Regions from separate parts of the Streptomyces sp. NPDC051109 genome, predicted to be linked through region 2. Evidence: riboswitches for the same ligand, from Rfam matches in the RefSeq annotation. Region 2 holds a riboswitch; the other holds the start of a gene.
The links. A riboswitch is a leader RNA that binds a small molecule or an ion and turns the genes downstream of it on or off. The one in region 2 is predicted to bind S-adenosylmethionine.
Positions count from the first base shown of each region.

Region 1: linked by a shared signal. The riboswitch ahead of thrC (threonine synthase) and the one ahead of ACIBAD_RS25530 (aminotransferase class V-fold PLP-dependent enzyme) in region 2 are both predicted to bind S-adenosylmethionine.

Region 1 is NZ_JBITFF010000012.1:102,542-110,088, reverse strand. Features, by position in the region: gene ACIBAD_RS22585 (phosphoribosylanthranilate isomerase) at 60-659, opposite strand; gene groL (chaperonin GroEL) at 782-2,404, opposite strand; gene ACIBAD_RS22575 (cold-shock protein) at 2,754-2,957, opposite strand; gene ACIBAD_RS22570 (MoaD/ThiS family protein) at 3,341-3,619, opposite strand; gene thrC (threonine synthase) at 3,655-4,953, opposite strand; SAM riboswitch class I at 4,947-5,096, opposite strand; gene ACIBAD_RS22560 (glucosyl-3-phosphoglycerate synthase) at 5,293-6,270, shown strand; gene ACIBAD_RS22555 (trehalose-6-phosphate synthase) at 6,316-7,547, shown strand, end outside.
Region 2 is NZ_JBITFF010000015.1:2,856-10,402, reverse strand. Features, by position in the region: gene ACIBAD_RS25540 (cytochrome bc complex cytochrome b subunit) at 1-529, shown strand, start outside; gene trpD (anthranilate phosphoribosyltransferase) at 698-1,762, shown strand; SAM riboswitch class IV at 1,862-1,978, shown strand; gene ACIBAD_RS25530 (aminotransferase class V-fold PLP-dependent enzyme) at 2,241-3,635, shown strand; gene ACIBAD_RS25525 (Lrp/AsnC ligand binding domain-containing protein) at 3,787-4,068, opposite strand; gene ACIBAD_RS25520 (rhomboid family intramembrane serine protease) at 4,065-4,787, opposite strand; gene ACIBAD_RS25515 (hypothetical protein) at 4,915-5,154, shown strand; gene ACIBAD_RS25510 (NYN domain-containing protein) at 5,195-6,559, shown strand; gene ACIBAD_RS25505 (C40 family peptidase) at 6,814-7,547, shown strand, end outside.

The DNA.
Region 1 (7,547 bases), on a different contig from region 2:
CGACCCGGCCGACGTGGCGACCAGCCGGACTTCCCGAGCGACCGGCCCCGAGCGTCCGGTCAGCCGCGGGCGGCCTCGATGAAGGCCCGGATGAGGTCGGGGGACTTCACGCCGCGCGCGCTCTCCACCCCGCTGGAGACGTCCACGCCCCAGGCGCCGGTGGTCTCCACGGCCTCCCGGACGCTCCCCGGGGTCAGCCCGCCGGCCAGCAGCCAGCGGCCCTCGGGGGCGGTGAACTCCGCGGAGCCCCAGTTCCACGGCTTGCCGGAGCCGGGGTCGGGGGCGTCGAGCAGCAGCAGGTCCTCCCCGTACTCCCCGCAGCGCTTCACGTGCTCGGCGGTGGCCCGCAGCAGGGTCCGGCCCTCGGCGCGCAGCGCCTCGTAGTACTCCGGTCCCTCGTCCCCGTGCAGCTGCACTCCGCGTACGCCGCTCTCCTCGGTCAGCCGGCGCACCTCCTCGACCGGCTGCCCCCGGAACACCCCGACGGTCAGCACCCCGGCCGGGACCCGCGCCGCCAGCTCGCTCGCCCCGGCGGCGCCGATCGTACGGGGGCTCCCCGGTGCGAAGACGAACCCGACGGCATCGGCCCCGGCCGCCACGGCCACGTCGACGTCCGGCCCGGTCTTCAGCCCGCAGATCTTCACGAACAGCTCGCTCATCCCCCCAGTCAACCAAACCGCCCTGTCGGGTGGCGATGGGACCGGGAAACGCCCGAGGGCGGCACCCCCCGTGTGGGGAGTGCCGCCCTCGGTCGAAGAACAGCCGATCAGCCGGGGGCCGATCAGAAGTCCATGTCACCGCCCGGCATGCCGCCGCCGGCCGGGGCGCCGGCCTTCTCGGGCTTGTCGGCGATGACGGCCTCGGTGGTGAGGAAGAGGGCCGCGATCGACGCCGCGTTCTGCAGCGCGGAGCGGGTGACCTTCGCCGGGTCGATGATGCCCTCGGCGATCATGTCCACGTACTCGCCGGTCGCGGCGTTCAGGCCCCAGCCGACGGTCAGGTTGCGGACCTTCTCCACGACGACGCCGCCCTCAAGACCACCGTTGACGGCGATCTGCTTGAGCGGGGCCTCCAGGGCGAGCTTCACGGCGTTGGCGCCGGTCGCCTCGTCACCCGTCAGGTCGAGCTTCTCGAAGACCGCGGAGGCCTGGAGCAGGGCCACGCCGCCACCGGCGACGATGCCCTCCTCGACGGCCGCCTTCGCGTTGCGAACGGCGTCCTCGATGCGGTGCTTGCGCTCCTTGAGCTCCACCTCGGTCGCGGCGCCGGCCTTGATGACGGCCACGCCGCCGGCCAGCTTCGCGAGGCGCTCCTGGAGCTTCTCGCGGTCGTAGTCCGAGTCGGAGTTCTCGATCTCGGCGCGGATCTGGTTGACGCGACCCTGAACCTGGTCGCTGTCACCGGCACCGTCGACGATCGTGGTCTCGTCCTTGGTGATGACGACCTTGCGGGCGCGGCCGAGCAGGTCGAGACCGGCGTTCTCCAGCTTGAGGCCGACCTCCTCGGAGATGACCGTGCCGCCCGTGAGGATGGCGATGTCGCCGAGCATGGCCTTGCGGCGGTCACCGAAGCCCGGGGCCTTGACGGCGACGGAGCGGAAGGTGCCGCGGATCTTGTTGACGACCAGGGTCGACAGGGCCTCGCCCTCGACGTCCTCGGCGATGATCAGCAGCGGCTTGCCGGACTGCATGACCTTCTCGAGGAGCGGCAGCAGGTCCTTGACCGAGCCGATCTTCGAGTTGACGATCAGGATGTACGGGTCGTCGAGCGACGCCTCCATACGCTCCATGTCGGTGGCGAAGTACGCCGAGATGTAGCCCTTGTCGAAGCGCATGCCCTCGGTGAGCTCAAGCTCCAGACCGAAGGTCTGGGACTCCTCGACGGTGATGACGCCTTCCTTGCCGACCTTGTCCATGGCCTCGGCGATGAGCTCGCCGATCTGGGTGTCGGCGGCGGAGATGGAGGCCGTGGAAGCGATCTGCTCCTTGGTCTCGACATCCTTCGCCTGCTCCAGCAGGGCGCCGGAGACGGCCTCGACGGCCTTCTCGATGCCGCGCTTGAGGGCCATCGGGTTGGCGCCGGCGGCCACGTTGCGCAGGCCCTCGCGGACGAGCGCCTGGGCGAGCACGGTGGCGGTGGTCGTACCGTCGCCCGCGACGTCGTCCGTCTTCTTGGCGACTTCCTTGACCAGCTCGGCGCCGATCTTCTCGTACGGGTCCTCGAGCTCGATCTCCTTGGCGATGGAGACACCATCGTTGGTGATCGTGGGGGCGCCCCACTTCTTCTCAAGGACGACGTTGCGACCCTTGGGGCCGAGGGTGACCTTGACGGCGTCGGCGAGCTGGTTCATCCCGCGCTCGAGACCGCGCCGGGCCTCCTCGTCGAACGCAATGATCTTGGCCATCTGAAGTGGTCCTCCAGGACTGGGGTTCCCCCTGCGCCGTCGGCACGAGGGGAGGGTTGGATTGCTCCGGACCGCGCCCGCGCCCGCGACGGACGGCCTGCGTGCCCGGCGGTTCCTTCCCGCCGGACCCTGCGGGCCTCACCGACCCGGTCCTGTGTAGTAGCACTCTCACCAGGAGAGTGCTAACGCCAATGATTAGCACTCGACCCCTCCGAGTGCAAGCGGCTTCGGGCAACGGCCGGGGCGGCCGGCCGGCCCGACGGGGGCCGGACATGCGTCGAGGGTCCACATCCCTCCTCCAGGATGTGGACCCTCGTGCTTGATGCGTCGCTGGTCGATCGCGCCGGGGCTAGACGGCGAGCTTGACCATGTCCGCCTGCGGACCCTTCTGGCCCTGCGAGATCTCGAACTCGACCCGCTGACCCTCTTCAAGGGTGCGGTACCCGTCCATCTGGATGGCGCTGTAGTGGACGAACACATCCGCACCACCGTCGACCGCGATGAAGCCGTAGCCCTTCTCCGCGTTGAACCACTTGACGGTGCCCTGAGCCATGCCTAACTCCCCTATTACTGGCCCTTGCGCAGGACCGCACTTCGCGGTCCCGGGTCAGAACTTGCGCCGGAACGCCTCGACCGGGGCTGAATGTATCTGCACCGCTGCTGTCTGCAACAGGTCAATCCGACGAGAAATCTGGACACGGGGATACATTGAAATAGAGTGAAAAGTTGGCATATTCCCGGGCAACTCGGACCCGGCATATCTCGCCAAAGCCCCATACCGCACTTGCACATTGACTCAATGTCAACCATCACGCGACCCGCTCATATGCGGCGGGCAAGAACAGCGGAGGGGACTTCCCCAACTCTACCGCGCCCAACCAAGCAGAATTACCCCCTCCGCTTTTACCGGAAGGGGTAATTCTGGGCTTGCGCGTGTCAGCAGCCGCCCGCCACGGCGGGAATGATCGAGACGCCCGCGCCGTCCGGCGTCACCGCGTCCAGACCGCCCTCGAAGCGCACGTCGTCGTCGTTGACGTAGACGTTCACGAAGCGGCGCAGCTTGCCCTGGTCGTCCAGGACGCGGGCGGCGATGCCCGGGTGGTTCGACTCCAGGGAGGCGATGACCTCGGAGAGGGTCGCGCCTTCGGCGGGGACCTCGGCCTGGCCGCCGGTGTAGGTGCGCAGGATGGTGGGGATGCGGACGTTGACGCTCATGGCGCTACTGCCTTTCCGGGGGCGGAGGGTGTGGGTCAGGCCAGGCCGGCGGCGCGGAAGGCGTCCAGGCTCGGGCGGATGGTGGCGGTCTGCCCGCTGTCCGCGGCCACCGCCTCCAGGGTCTTGAGGCCGTCACCGGTGTTGAGGACCACCGTGGTCAGCGCCGGGTCGAGCTGCCCGTTCTCGATGAGCTTCTTGGTCACGCCGACGGTCACGCCGCCCGCGGTCTCGGCGAAGATGCCCTCGGTCTGCGCGAGGATCTTGATCGCCTCGACGACCTGCTCGTCGGTGACGTCCTCGACGTACCCGCCCGTGCGGCGGGCGATGTCCAGGACGTACGGGCCGTCGGCCGGGTTGCCGATGGCGAGCGACTTGGCGATGGTGTTCGGCTTCTGCGGGCGGACCACGTCGTGGCCGGCCTTGAAGGCGGTGGACACCGGGGAGCAGCCCTCGGCCTGCGCACCGAAGATCTTGTACGGCTTGTCCTCGACGAGACCGAGCTTGATCAGCTCCTGCAGACCCTTGTCGATCTTCGTCAGCTGCGAGCCGGACGCGATCGGGATCACGATCTGGTCGGGCAGCCGCCAGCCGAGCTGTTCGCAGATCTCGTACGCCAGGGTCTTGGAGCCCTCGCCGTAGTAGGGGCGCAGGTTGACGTTGACGAAGCCCCAGCCCTCGCCGAGCGGGTCGCCGATGAGCTCGGAGCAGAAGCGGTTGACGTCGTCGTAGTTGCCCTCGATGCCGACGAGGTCGCCGCCGTACACACCGGCCATGACGACCTTGCCCTGCTCCAGGTCGTGCGGGATGAACACGCAGGAGCGGAAGCCGGCCCGGGCGGCCGCGGCGCCGACGGCGCCGGCCAGGTTGCCGGTGGAGGAGCAGGACAGGGTGGTGAAGCCGAAGGCGCGGGCGGCCTCGACGGCGATGGCCACGACGCGGTCCTTGAAGGAGTGCGTCGGGTTGCCGGAGTCGTCCTTGACGTACAGCTTGCCCGTGACGCCGAGCTCCTTGGCCAGGTTGGCCGCGTCCACGAGCTTGGTGAAGCCGGGGTTCAGGCTGGGCTTGGAGGCCACGTCCGCGGGGACGGGCAGCAGTGGGGCGTAGCGCCAGATGTTGTTCGGGCCGGCCTCGATCGCGGCGCGCAGCGCCTCCGGGTCTCCGATGGGAAGGTCGTAGGCGACTTCCAGCGGACCGAAGCACTCGACGCAGGCGAAGATGGGACCCAGCTCGAAACGGGTACCGCACTCGCGACACGAGAGGCCGGTGGCAGGTCCGAGATCGACAGAGGTGGCAACAGTCTGTGCAGCCATGATGGCGAGGCCCTTTCTCCTCATCTTCCCCATGGCGCACTTCGCCATGAGACGGAATTGGCACCTTCCCTAGCCGGGGACCCCGCTGCTGCAAGCAAGCGCGAGAACCGACTGGAGGGTTGCCGGGGCTTCAACGGGCCGTGTCCCTCTGCCCCTCTGGATGAGCGGTATGGCACCGGTTCGCGCGCTCTGCGGCGCGTCCGGGCGTTTGTGCGCGGGGACCCCCGGCATGCGGTGGTCCTTCGCGTTGTTCAAGACTGTAACTGAAGGTCCGCGTGGTTGAGACAGCCGTCCGAACCGCGAGATGGATCACTTTTCGGCCGAAACCGCCGGGGAGCGAAGGACGACCAGGGAGTGCTGAACGTGCTGGAAGAGGTGGAGCGCTGGTTCGCGGACCGCTCCTGGTCCGCGGCCGACCGACCGCTCGACCAGCTGCTTTCCGCCAAGCGGGCGGCGGGCACCACGGTCAGCGTGGTCCTGCCCGCGCTCGACGAGGAGGAGACGGTCGGCGCGATCGTCGAGGTGATCCGGCGCGATCTGATCGACGGGCTGCCGCTGCCGCTGGTCGACGAACTGGTCGTGATCGACTCGGGCTCCACCGACCGGACCGCCGAGGTGGCCGCCAAGGCCGGCGCCCGGGTGGTGCACCGCGACGACATCCTGCCGCGGATCCCGGCCGTGCACGGCAAGGGCGAGGTGCTGTGGCGCTCGCTGCTGGCGACCACGGGGGACGTGGTCTGCTTCGTGGACGCGGACCTGCGGGACTTCTCCTCCGCCTTCGTCTCCGGGATCGTGGGCCCGCTGCTGACCGAGCCCGACGTGCAGTTCGTCAAGGCGATGTACGACCGCCCGCTGGGGGACGCCCCCGGCCAGGGCGGCCGGGTCACCGAGCTCGTCGCCCGCCCGCTGCTCAATCTGCACTGGCCGCAGCTGGCCGGCTTCGTCCAGCCCCTGGGCGGCGAGTACGCCGTGCGCCGGGCCCTGCTGGAACGTTTGCCCTTCCCCGTCGGGTACGGGGTCGAGCTCGGCCTGCTCGTGGACGCGCTGCACACGGTCGGACTGGACGCATTGGCCCAGGTGGACGTGGGCGTACGGCTCCACCGCCATCAGGACGGCCAGGCGCTGGGCCGGATGGCCGCAGCGATCTACCGGACGGCGCAGCTGCGGCTCTCGCGCGGGCCTTCCCCCAGCCACCGCCGGGGCTACCCCCACGTACGGCCGGAGCTGACGCAGTTCGAGCGCGGCCCGGACGGGTTCACGCCGCGGACGTACGCCGTGGACACCGAGGAGCGGCCGCCGATGGCGGGGGTCAAGGAGTACTCCGGCCGACGGGTGGCGTGAGGGAACTGACGTTTGAGCGGGCGGGCCCCGGGCTAGGTTCGCCGCATGGCTTCCCAGGTACTCGTTGCAGCGAACCGCGGCCCGCTCTCCTACGCACTCGACGAAGACGGCACCCTCACGGCCCGGCGGGGCGGGGGCGGACTCGTCTCCGGCCTCTCCGCCGCCCTCGCCCGCCAGCCGGAGGCGCTGTGGGTCTGCGCGGCCCTGTCGGACGCGGACCGGGAGGCGGTCCGCCGCGGCGTCTCCGAGCCCGGCGTCCGGATGCTGGACATCGATCCCACCACGTACGACGACGCGTACAACGGCATCGCGAACTCGGTGCTGTGGTTCACCCACCACCACCTGTACGACATCCCGCGCGAGCCGGTCTTCGACGCGCGGTTCCGGCGGCAGTGGCAGTCGTACGCCGCCTACAACCACGCCTTCGCGGTGGCGCTGGCCGAGGAGGCGGGCGAGGGCGCGGCGGTGCTCGTGCAGGACTACCACCTGGCGCTGGTCCCGGGTGAGCTGCGCCGGCTGCGGCCCGACCTGAAGATCAGCCACTTCACGCACACCCCGTGGGCCTCGCGGGAGTTCCTGGAGATGCTCCCCGACGACGTCCGCTCGCAGCTGGTGTGGGGCATGCTCGGGGCGGACATCGTGGGCTTCCACACCTGGGCGTGGGCGAACAGCTTCATGGACGGCGCGCACCTGGACGACGAGCGGGGCGTGGCCGAGCCCTGCTCCCCGGCGGGGACGGGCGAGCGGTTCGTCGAGAAGGCCCCGCGCGGTCCGGTGCGGCACCGGCGGACGGACGTGGCCGTGTACCCGCTGGGCGTGGACGCGGACGAGCTGCGGGCGCTGGCGCACCGGCCGGAGGTGAACGACAAGCTGGCGGCGCTGCGGGCGGAGGTCGGTGACCGCAAGGCGATCGTCCGGGTGGACCGGACGGAGCTGTCGAAGAACATCGTGCGCGGGCTGCTGGCGTACCGGGAGCTGCTGACGGTGCACCCCGAGTGGCGCGGGCGGGTGGTGCACCTGGCGTCGGCGTACCCGTCCCGGCAGGACCTGGCGGTCTACCGCTCGTACACGGAGGCGGTACGGGAGCTGGCGGAGCGGATCAACGAGGAGTTCGGCACGGAGGACTGGCAGCCGGTGCTGGTGTCGGTGAAGGACGATTTCACCCGCTCCCTGGCCGCGTACCGGCTGGCGGACGTGGCGCTGGTCAACCCGGTACGGGACGGGATGAACCTGGTGGCCAAGGAAATCCCGGTGGTGTCGGACGCGGGGTGCGCGCT
Region 2 (7,547 bases):
CCACATCCTGGACCGCCCGCGCAACGTCCCGACCCGTACGGCCTTCGGTGTGGCCTGGCTGACGTGGTACGTCATCCTGCTGATCGCCGGTGGAAACGACATGTTCGCGCAGTACTTCCACCTGTCGATCAACAACATCACCTGGTTCGCCCGTATCGGCTTCTTCGTCGGCCCGGTCATCGCCTTCGTCATCACCAAGCGGATCTGCCTCGGCCTCCAGCGCCGGGACCGGGACAAGGTGCTGCACGGTCGCGAGACCGGCATCATCAAGCGCCTGCCGCACGGTGAGTTCGTCGAGGTCCACGAGCCGCTGGCGCAGGGCAAGCTGCACACCCTGACCGCGCACGAGCAGTACAAGCCGGTCGAGATCGGCCCGACGGTCGACGAGAACGGTGTCGAGCGCAAGGTCGGCCGCATGGAGAAGCTCCGCGCGAAGCTCAGCAAGGGCTACTACGCGGAGGACAGCCAGATTCCGAAGCCCACGGTGGAGGAGTACAAGGAGATCCAGAGCGGCCACGGCCACCACTGATCCCGCTTGAGGGACTGATTCAGGTCAGTCCTGGTGTCGCCACGGCAAGAGCCCCGTCCAGTGTCCGGACGGGGCTCTTTGCCGTCCCCGGGGCTGGATAGGCTGAACCCCTTCCCATTCGAGTGGGCCCCGGCATACCGGGTGGCCGATCAACAGCAGGAGCGGACCATGAACGTTGCGACCCCGGCAGGCGGCGACAGCGTGGCGGCCCGCGGCTGGCCGGGTCTTCTCGACGCCCTGCTGACCGGCCAGGACCTGCGCGCCGAGGAGACCGCCTGGGCCATGGACCGGATCATGCGCGGGGAGGCCACGGACGCCCAGATCGCCGGCTTCGTGGTGGCGCTGCGGGCCAAGGGGGAGACGGTCGCGGAGATCAACGGCCTCGTGCGCTCGATGTACGGGCACGCCAACCTGATCGAGGTGCCGGGCCGGACGGTGGACATCGTCGGCACGGGCGGCGACGGGGCCAAAACGGTGAACATCTCGACGATGTCCTCGATCGTGGTGGCCGGCACGGGGGCCAAGGTGGTCAAGCACGGCAACCGGGCCGCGTCGTCCGCGAGCGGTTCCTCGGACGTGCTGGAGAAGCTCGGGGTCAACCTGGACCTCACCCCGGCGAGGGTGGTCGAGGTCGCGGAGGAGGCCGGCATCACCTTCTGCTTCGCGGTGAAGTTCCACCCGGCGCTGCGGCACGTGGCGGCGGCCCGCAAGGAGCTGGGCATCCGGACCACGTTCAACTTCCTCGGCCCGCTCACCAACCCGGCGCGGGTACGGGCGCAGGCCACGGGCGTGGCGGACGCCCGGGTGGCGCCCATCGTGGCGGGCGTGCTGGCGGAGCGGGGCTCCTCGGCGCTGGTGTTCCGCGGGGACGACGGCCTGGACGAGCTGACGACGACCGCGACCTCCCGGGTGTGGTGGGTCCGCGACGGCCGGGTGGACGAGCGGTCCTTCGACCCGCGCGACGTCGGCATCCCGCTGGTCGACGTCTCGGCGCTGCGGGGCGCGGACGCCTCGTACAACGCGGACGTGGCCCGCCGGCTGCTGGCCGGCGAGCCGGGCCCGGTGCGCGACGCGGTCCTGCTGAACTCGGCGGCGGCCCTGGTGGCCCTGGACCCGGGCACGGATTCCCTGGAGGACCAGATCCGCAGCGCGATCGCCCGTGCGGCCGATTCCATCGACTCGGGCGCGGCCCGCGCGGCCCTGGACCGCTGGGTGGCGGCCAGCAACGCCTGAGCTCTCCGAGCGGCTCCTGATCGCTTCCGGCCAAGGCCCCGGTCCACCATGCGGACCGGGGCCTTGTGCATGCGGGATCTTGTGGCAGGATGCTGACCAGGTCACGAGTGACAGCGTTTTGGCCCCGGCTTGCTGTCCGGCAACCCTCCTTCCGTGGCGGGGTGCCCCGGGTGATGACCAGGTCGTGGGCAGAAAGGCCTGCGGCAAGCGCGGATCCCTCGATACCAGGGGTCCTGGTCTGTCGAGGAGCTTTTCCGTGAGCAAGCGAATGCGATAGGGCGACTCCGCCCCTTCTTCACCCTCCGTGCGGTCCCGAATCGTCCGCGCGTCGAGGCAACTCCCGTACCTCTGGCACATGTGCATCCGCGCATCCGCTGCATCCGCACACCCGTTTCCGGGGATGCCCGCAGCATGCGGGGTGCACCCCACGTACGGGCCGTCCGAAGCCATTCAGCCTGTCCTGCCGGGAGATACCGCCATGTCCACGTACCCGAACGCCGCCGTCACCACCACCGCCGCCGCCACCGAGGCCGTCGACCCCGCCTGCGCCCGGCCGCTGCCGGTCCTCGGCCGGGACGTCACCGTCCCGCTCGTCACCGGCGGCGAGGTCACGTACGCGGCACTCGACTACGCGGCCAGCGCCCCCGCGCTGCAGCGGGTCTGGGACGACGTCGCCGCCTACGCCCCGTACTACGGCAGCGTGCACCGCGGGGCGGGCTACCTCTCCCAGCTGTCCACGGACCTCTTCGAGCAGAGCCGGGTGACGGTCGCCGAGTTCCTCGACTGCCGTCCGTCCGATCAGGTGGTCTTCACCCGGTCCACCACCGACTCGCTGAACCTGCTCGCCGCCGTGCTGCCGGCCGACTGCCAGGTGTTCGTCTTCGAGACCGAGCACCACGCCTCGCTGCTGCCGTGGGCGGACGCGCAGGTCACGTACCTCGACGCGCCGCGGACCCCGGCCCAGGCCGTGCAGACCCTGGAGCGGGCGCTGGCCGAGCGCGACCCTTACGGCCCGGCACTGGTCTGCGTCACCGGCGCCTCCAACGTCACCGGTGAGCTGTGGCCGGTGAAGGAGCTCGCCGCCGCGGCACACGCCCACGGCGCGCGGATCGTCCTGGACGCCGCCCAGCTGGCGCCGCACCACCCCGTCTCCGTGCAGGAGCTGGACGTCGACTGGGTGGCCTTCTCCGGGCACAAGCTGTACGCGCCGTTCGGCTCGGGCGTACTGGCCGGGCGCGCGGACTGGCTGCAGCAGGCGGAGCCGTACCTGGCCGGCGGCGGCGCCTCCCGCAAGGTCGCCCGCCGCGCGGACGGCGGCGTCGACGTCGAGTGGCACACGACGGCGGCCCGCCACGAGGCCGGCTCCCCGAACGTGATCGGCGTCTACTCGATCGCCTCGGCCTGCAAGGCCCTGACCGAGGCGGGCTTCGACGGCCTCGTCGCCCGCGAGCGCCACCTGATCGCCAAGGTCCGCGAGGGCCTGGCGGAGGTCCCGGCGGTCCGCATCCTGTCCCTCTTCGGCGACGACGCCCCGCGGGTCGGCGTCATCTCCTTCGTGGTGGACGGCTGGAACAGCTCGCACTTCGCGGCGGCGCTGTCGGCGGAGTACGGGATCGGCGTCCGCGACGGCCTGTTCTGCGCCCACCCGCTGGTCCGCACCCTGCTGGGCAGCGAGCCGCAGGCCCAGGGCGAATGCGGAGCCCCCGAGGCGGCCCCGGGTGAGCGCTCCCTGAACGCGATCCGCGTCAGCTTCGGCGCCGGCACCCCGGACGAGCACGTCGACCGCTTCGTCGGCGCAGTGAGGGAACTGGTCACTTCGGGAGCCAAGTGGCAGTACCGCACGGAGGAAGGCCGCTGCGTCCCGGCCGTCTGACACCCGTGGGGATCACGCTCAGCGGTCCTGCCGCGGCCGTCTGCGCCCTTGCGGCCGCACGGGAGGTGCCCCGGCGTACCGTGACCGGCGGCGGCGGCGGGGGGCGCGGCGCGGGGTGTGGCGTACTGCGGGCCGGGCCGGGCCGGAGGCGTCAGGCGTCGAGGCCGATGGCGAAGGCCGCTTCCAGGTCGTGCTGGGAGTACGTGCGGAACGCCACGTGGGTGTCGGTCGCCTCGACGCCCGGGATCTTGCTGATGCGGCCCGGGATGATGTCCGCGAGGTTCTCGTGGCGGGCCACGCGGACCAGGGCGATCAGGTCGTACGTCCCGGTGACGGAGTAGACCTCGCTGACGTTGTCCAGCGCGGCGATCGACTCGGCGATCTCGGGGATGCGGTCCACGCTGGTCTTGATGAGCACGATCGCGGTGATCACGGCTGGCTGTCTCCCTCGGTGGCCGTCGCTGGTCGCCTCACTCTAGTCGTACGCCGATAGCGCACCCACGCGTAGACGAAGCCGAGCGAGAAGCCCACCACGTGGGCGAGGTAGGCCACCCCGGGGCCGCTTCCCGCGCGGTGCGCCGCCACCCACTGGAGGGCGAACCAGAACAGCAGGACCACCCACGCCGGGAAGCGCAGGGGGAGGAAGAGGAGGAAGGGGAAGAGGCTGGTCACCCGCGCCCGCGGGAACAGGCACAGGAAGGCCCCGAGCACCGCCGAGATCGCACCCGACGCACCCACCAGCGTCTGAGCCGAGGAGGCGTTGGCCGCCGCGTACGCCGCCAGCGCCAGGTAGCCCGTGCAGATGTAGAACGACAGGAACTCCGGCCGCCCCATCCGCTCCTGCGTCATCACGCCGAAGACGTAGAGGAACAGCATGTTGCCGAGCAGGTGCAGCCAGCTGCCGTGCACGAACAAGGCGGTCAGCGGTGTCAGCAGGGCCCGCGCCGAGCCGGTGAAGAGTTCGTCGGGGACCACGCCCCAGCGCCGGAAGTACGCGGTCCCCGTCTCCAGTAACCGCTCACCGGTCCCGTACGAGGGATCGAGCCCCGAGGCCGGGCCGAGCAGGAACACCACGCAGCAGCCCGCGATCAGCGCGTGGACGACCACCGGGCCCCGAGCGGCTTCCCGCAGGGCCTGCCACTTTACGATCATGCGATCGAGCATGACCCAAGCGGACCCGCCCGAAGCACCGGCAGGCCGTAGGGTTACGTGCTGCGGTCCGCCGATTGACGCGGACGGCGGCTTTAATTGAATCAGCTACGAAGGAGAGAGCGGCCTGATGACGGTTCCCCTGCCGACCGACACCACCCGGTGGCGCTGCACGCTGTGCGGCAACCTCACGCGTTTCGACGTCACTCGTTCGTCGAAGGTCGTGGAGTACGTCCACCTGGACCTTGCCGGGGAGCCCAAGGTCGAGGAGCGCGAGGTGGTCAATGAGACCATCGAGTCGGTCCGCTGCCGGTGGTGCAACGCCGTGGACCAGATCGAGCTCGTGGACAGGCCGGGCGCGGACTCCTGACGGAGCCCCGCCCACAGGTGAATGACGGTAGGGGTGACGGATTGTGGAGCCAGCAAGCGGCGCTGAGCCGGCCGACGCGGCCGGCGACGCCGCCGAGGTGCTCGACCGCCCGCTGCCGGAAGGCGTGCGGCGCCGGGTCGTCGCGCTCGTCTCGGACGCCTTCGGCGGACTGACGGTCGCGGACCTCCCGGCGCAGCTGCGCCAGTACGCCCGGTTCACCCCGACCCGGCGCGCCAAGTTCGCGGGCAACGCCATGGCCGCGGCGGTGGAGACGGACGCCGTCTTCCGGGGCCGCGTCGCCGAGAAGCTCCGCGAGGCCCAGGCCGACCTGGCCGGTGCGCTGGATTCGGGCGCCCCGCCCGCCGCCGCCGACCCGCTGGACGTGGCGGCCGCCGCGTACGTACTGCGCCCGGTCGGCTGGGTGAAGCTGGTGGCCGCCGCGGGCGAGGAGGCGCAGCGCGCCGACGCCGAGCGGGTCGGCGAGGAGACCCGGCGCGAACTGGACCGGCTGCGCGAGGAACTGGCCCAGGCACGGGACGCGCAGCGCCTGGGCGGCGAGCAGGTACGGACCGAGCTGGACGCGGCGCGCAAGGAAGCGGAATCGCTTCAGCGCAAGCTGCGCAGCGCCCAGAGCGACGTGAAGCGCGGCGAGGCGGCCCTGCGCAAGGTCACCGCCGAGATCGACGGGATCCGGGGCGAGGCGGCCGCGCAGGTGGCGGCCGCAGAGAGCGAGACCCGGCGCCTCAAGTCCCGCCTCGCGGAGGTCGAGACGGCGCTGGAGACCTCCCGCCGGGCCACCCGCGAGGGCCGCAGCGTCGAGGACATGCGGCTGCGGCTGCTGCTGGACACGGTGCTGGACGCGGCCCAGGGGCTGCGCCGCGAGCTGGCGCTGCCGCCGGTCTCGACGCGGCCGGCCGACACCGTGGACGCGGTGGAGCCGGGCCGGATGACCCCGAAGGACATCGCGGCACGCGCCCTGTCGGAGACGGATCCGGCGCTGCTGGACCAGTTGTTGGCGCTGCCCCAGGCCCATCTGGTGGTCGACGGCTACAACGTGACGAAGACCGGCTATCCGACGATGCCGCTGGAGAAGCAGCGGCTGCGGCTGCTGGGCGGGCTGTCGATGCTGGCCGCGCAGACGGGCGCGGAGATGACGTGCGTCTTCGACGGCGCGGAACTGGCGGCCCCGGTGCTGCTCGCGCCGCCGCGCGGGGTGCGGGTGCTGTTCTCCAAGCCCGGGGTGACGGCGGACGAGCTGATCCGCCAGCTGGTGCGCGCGGAGCCGCCCGGCCGGCCGGTGGTCGTGGTCTCCACCGACCGCGAGGTGGCCGACGGCGTGGCGAAGGCCGGCGCCCGGCCCGTGACGTCCGCTTTGTTGCTGAAGCGGCTTTCGCGCGTTTCGTAACTCCTCGGCGCAATGCCCGATTTGGCAGGGCCGACAGGGAACGTACCGTCAAGTGTCCTGCACGGAGCGTGGACTGTAGGTAAAGAAGCTGGTCGGCGGCGAAGTTTTTTGCCGACAGGATTTGAAGTGATCACAGCGAGGTCACTAGGGTCGGGTCAAACCTTCGTGCGGTAGGTCACTCATTCGGGGTGCCGGCGGAGGTGTCGCCGAGTCGCGTTCCCTTCGGCGGTTCCAGGAAGAAGGAGCTCGCCTCCGTGGCGTCCCACCGTCGACCCAAGCAGCCGACCCGCACGCGTGTGACCGTGCTGACCGCCACGGCCGCCGCGGCCGTCGCCCTCTCCGCACACGGCGCCTCCGCCGCTCCGGCCCAGCCGAGCAAGGACGAGGTCAAGTCCAAGGTCGACGCCCTCTACGAAGAGGCGGAGCAGGCCACCGAGAAGTTCAACGGGGCCAAGGAGCGCCAGGAGACCCTGGAGAAGGAGATAGGCCAGCTCCAGGACGCGGTCGCCCGCGGCCAGGACGAGCTCAACCAGCTGCGCGGCACGCTGGGTTCGATGGCCAGCGCCCAGTACCGCACCGGCGGCATGGACCAGTCCGTCGCCCTCTTCCTCTCCGGTGACCCCGAGACCTACCTCGACAAGGCCTCCACCCTGGAGCAGTTGAGCGGCAAGCAGGTCGAGGCGGTCCAGAAGATCCAGGCCAAGCAGCGCTCCCTCGCGCAGAAGCGCCAGGAGGCCGCCGGCAAGCTCGCGGACCTCGACGCCACCCGCAAGGAGCTCGGCGAGAAGAAGAAGGCCTCGCAGGACAAGCTCGCCGAGGCCCAGGCCCTCCTCAACACCCTGACCGCGCAGGAGCGCACGGCCCTCAGGGACGACGAGTCCCGCGCCAGCCGCAGCGACAGCGACCGCGCCGACCTCGGCAACGTCAAGGCCTCGGGCCGCGCCGGCGCCGCCCTCGCGGCCGCCAAGACCAAGCTGGGCAGCGCGTA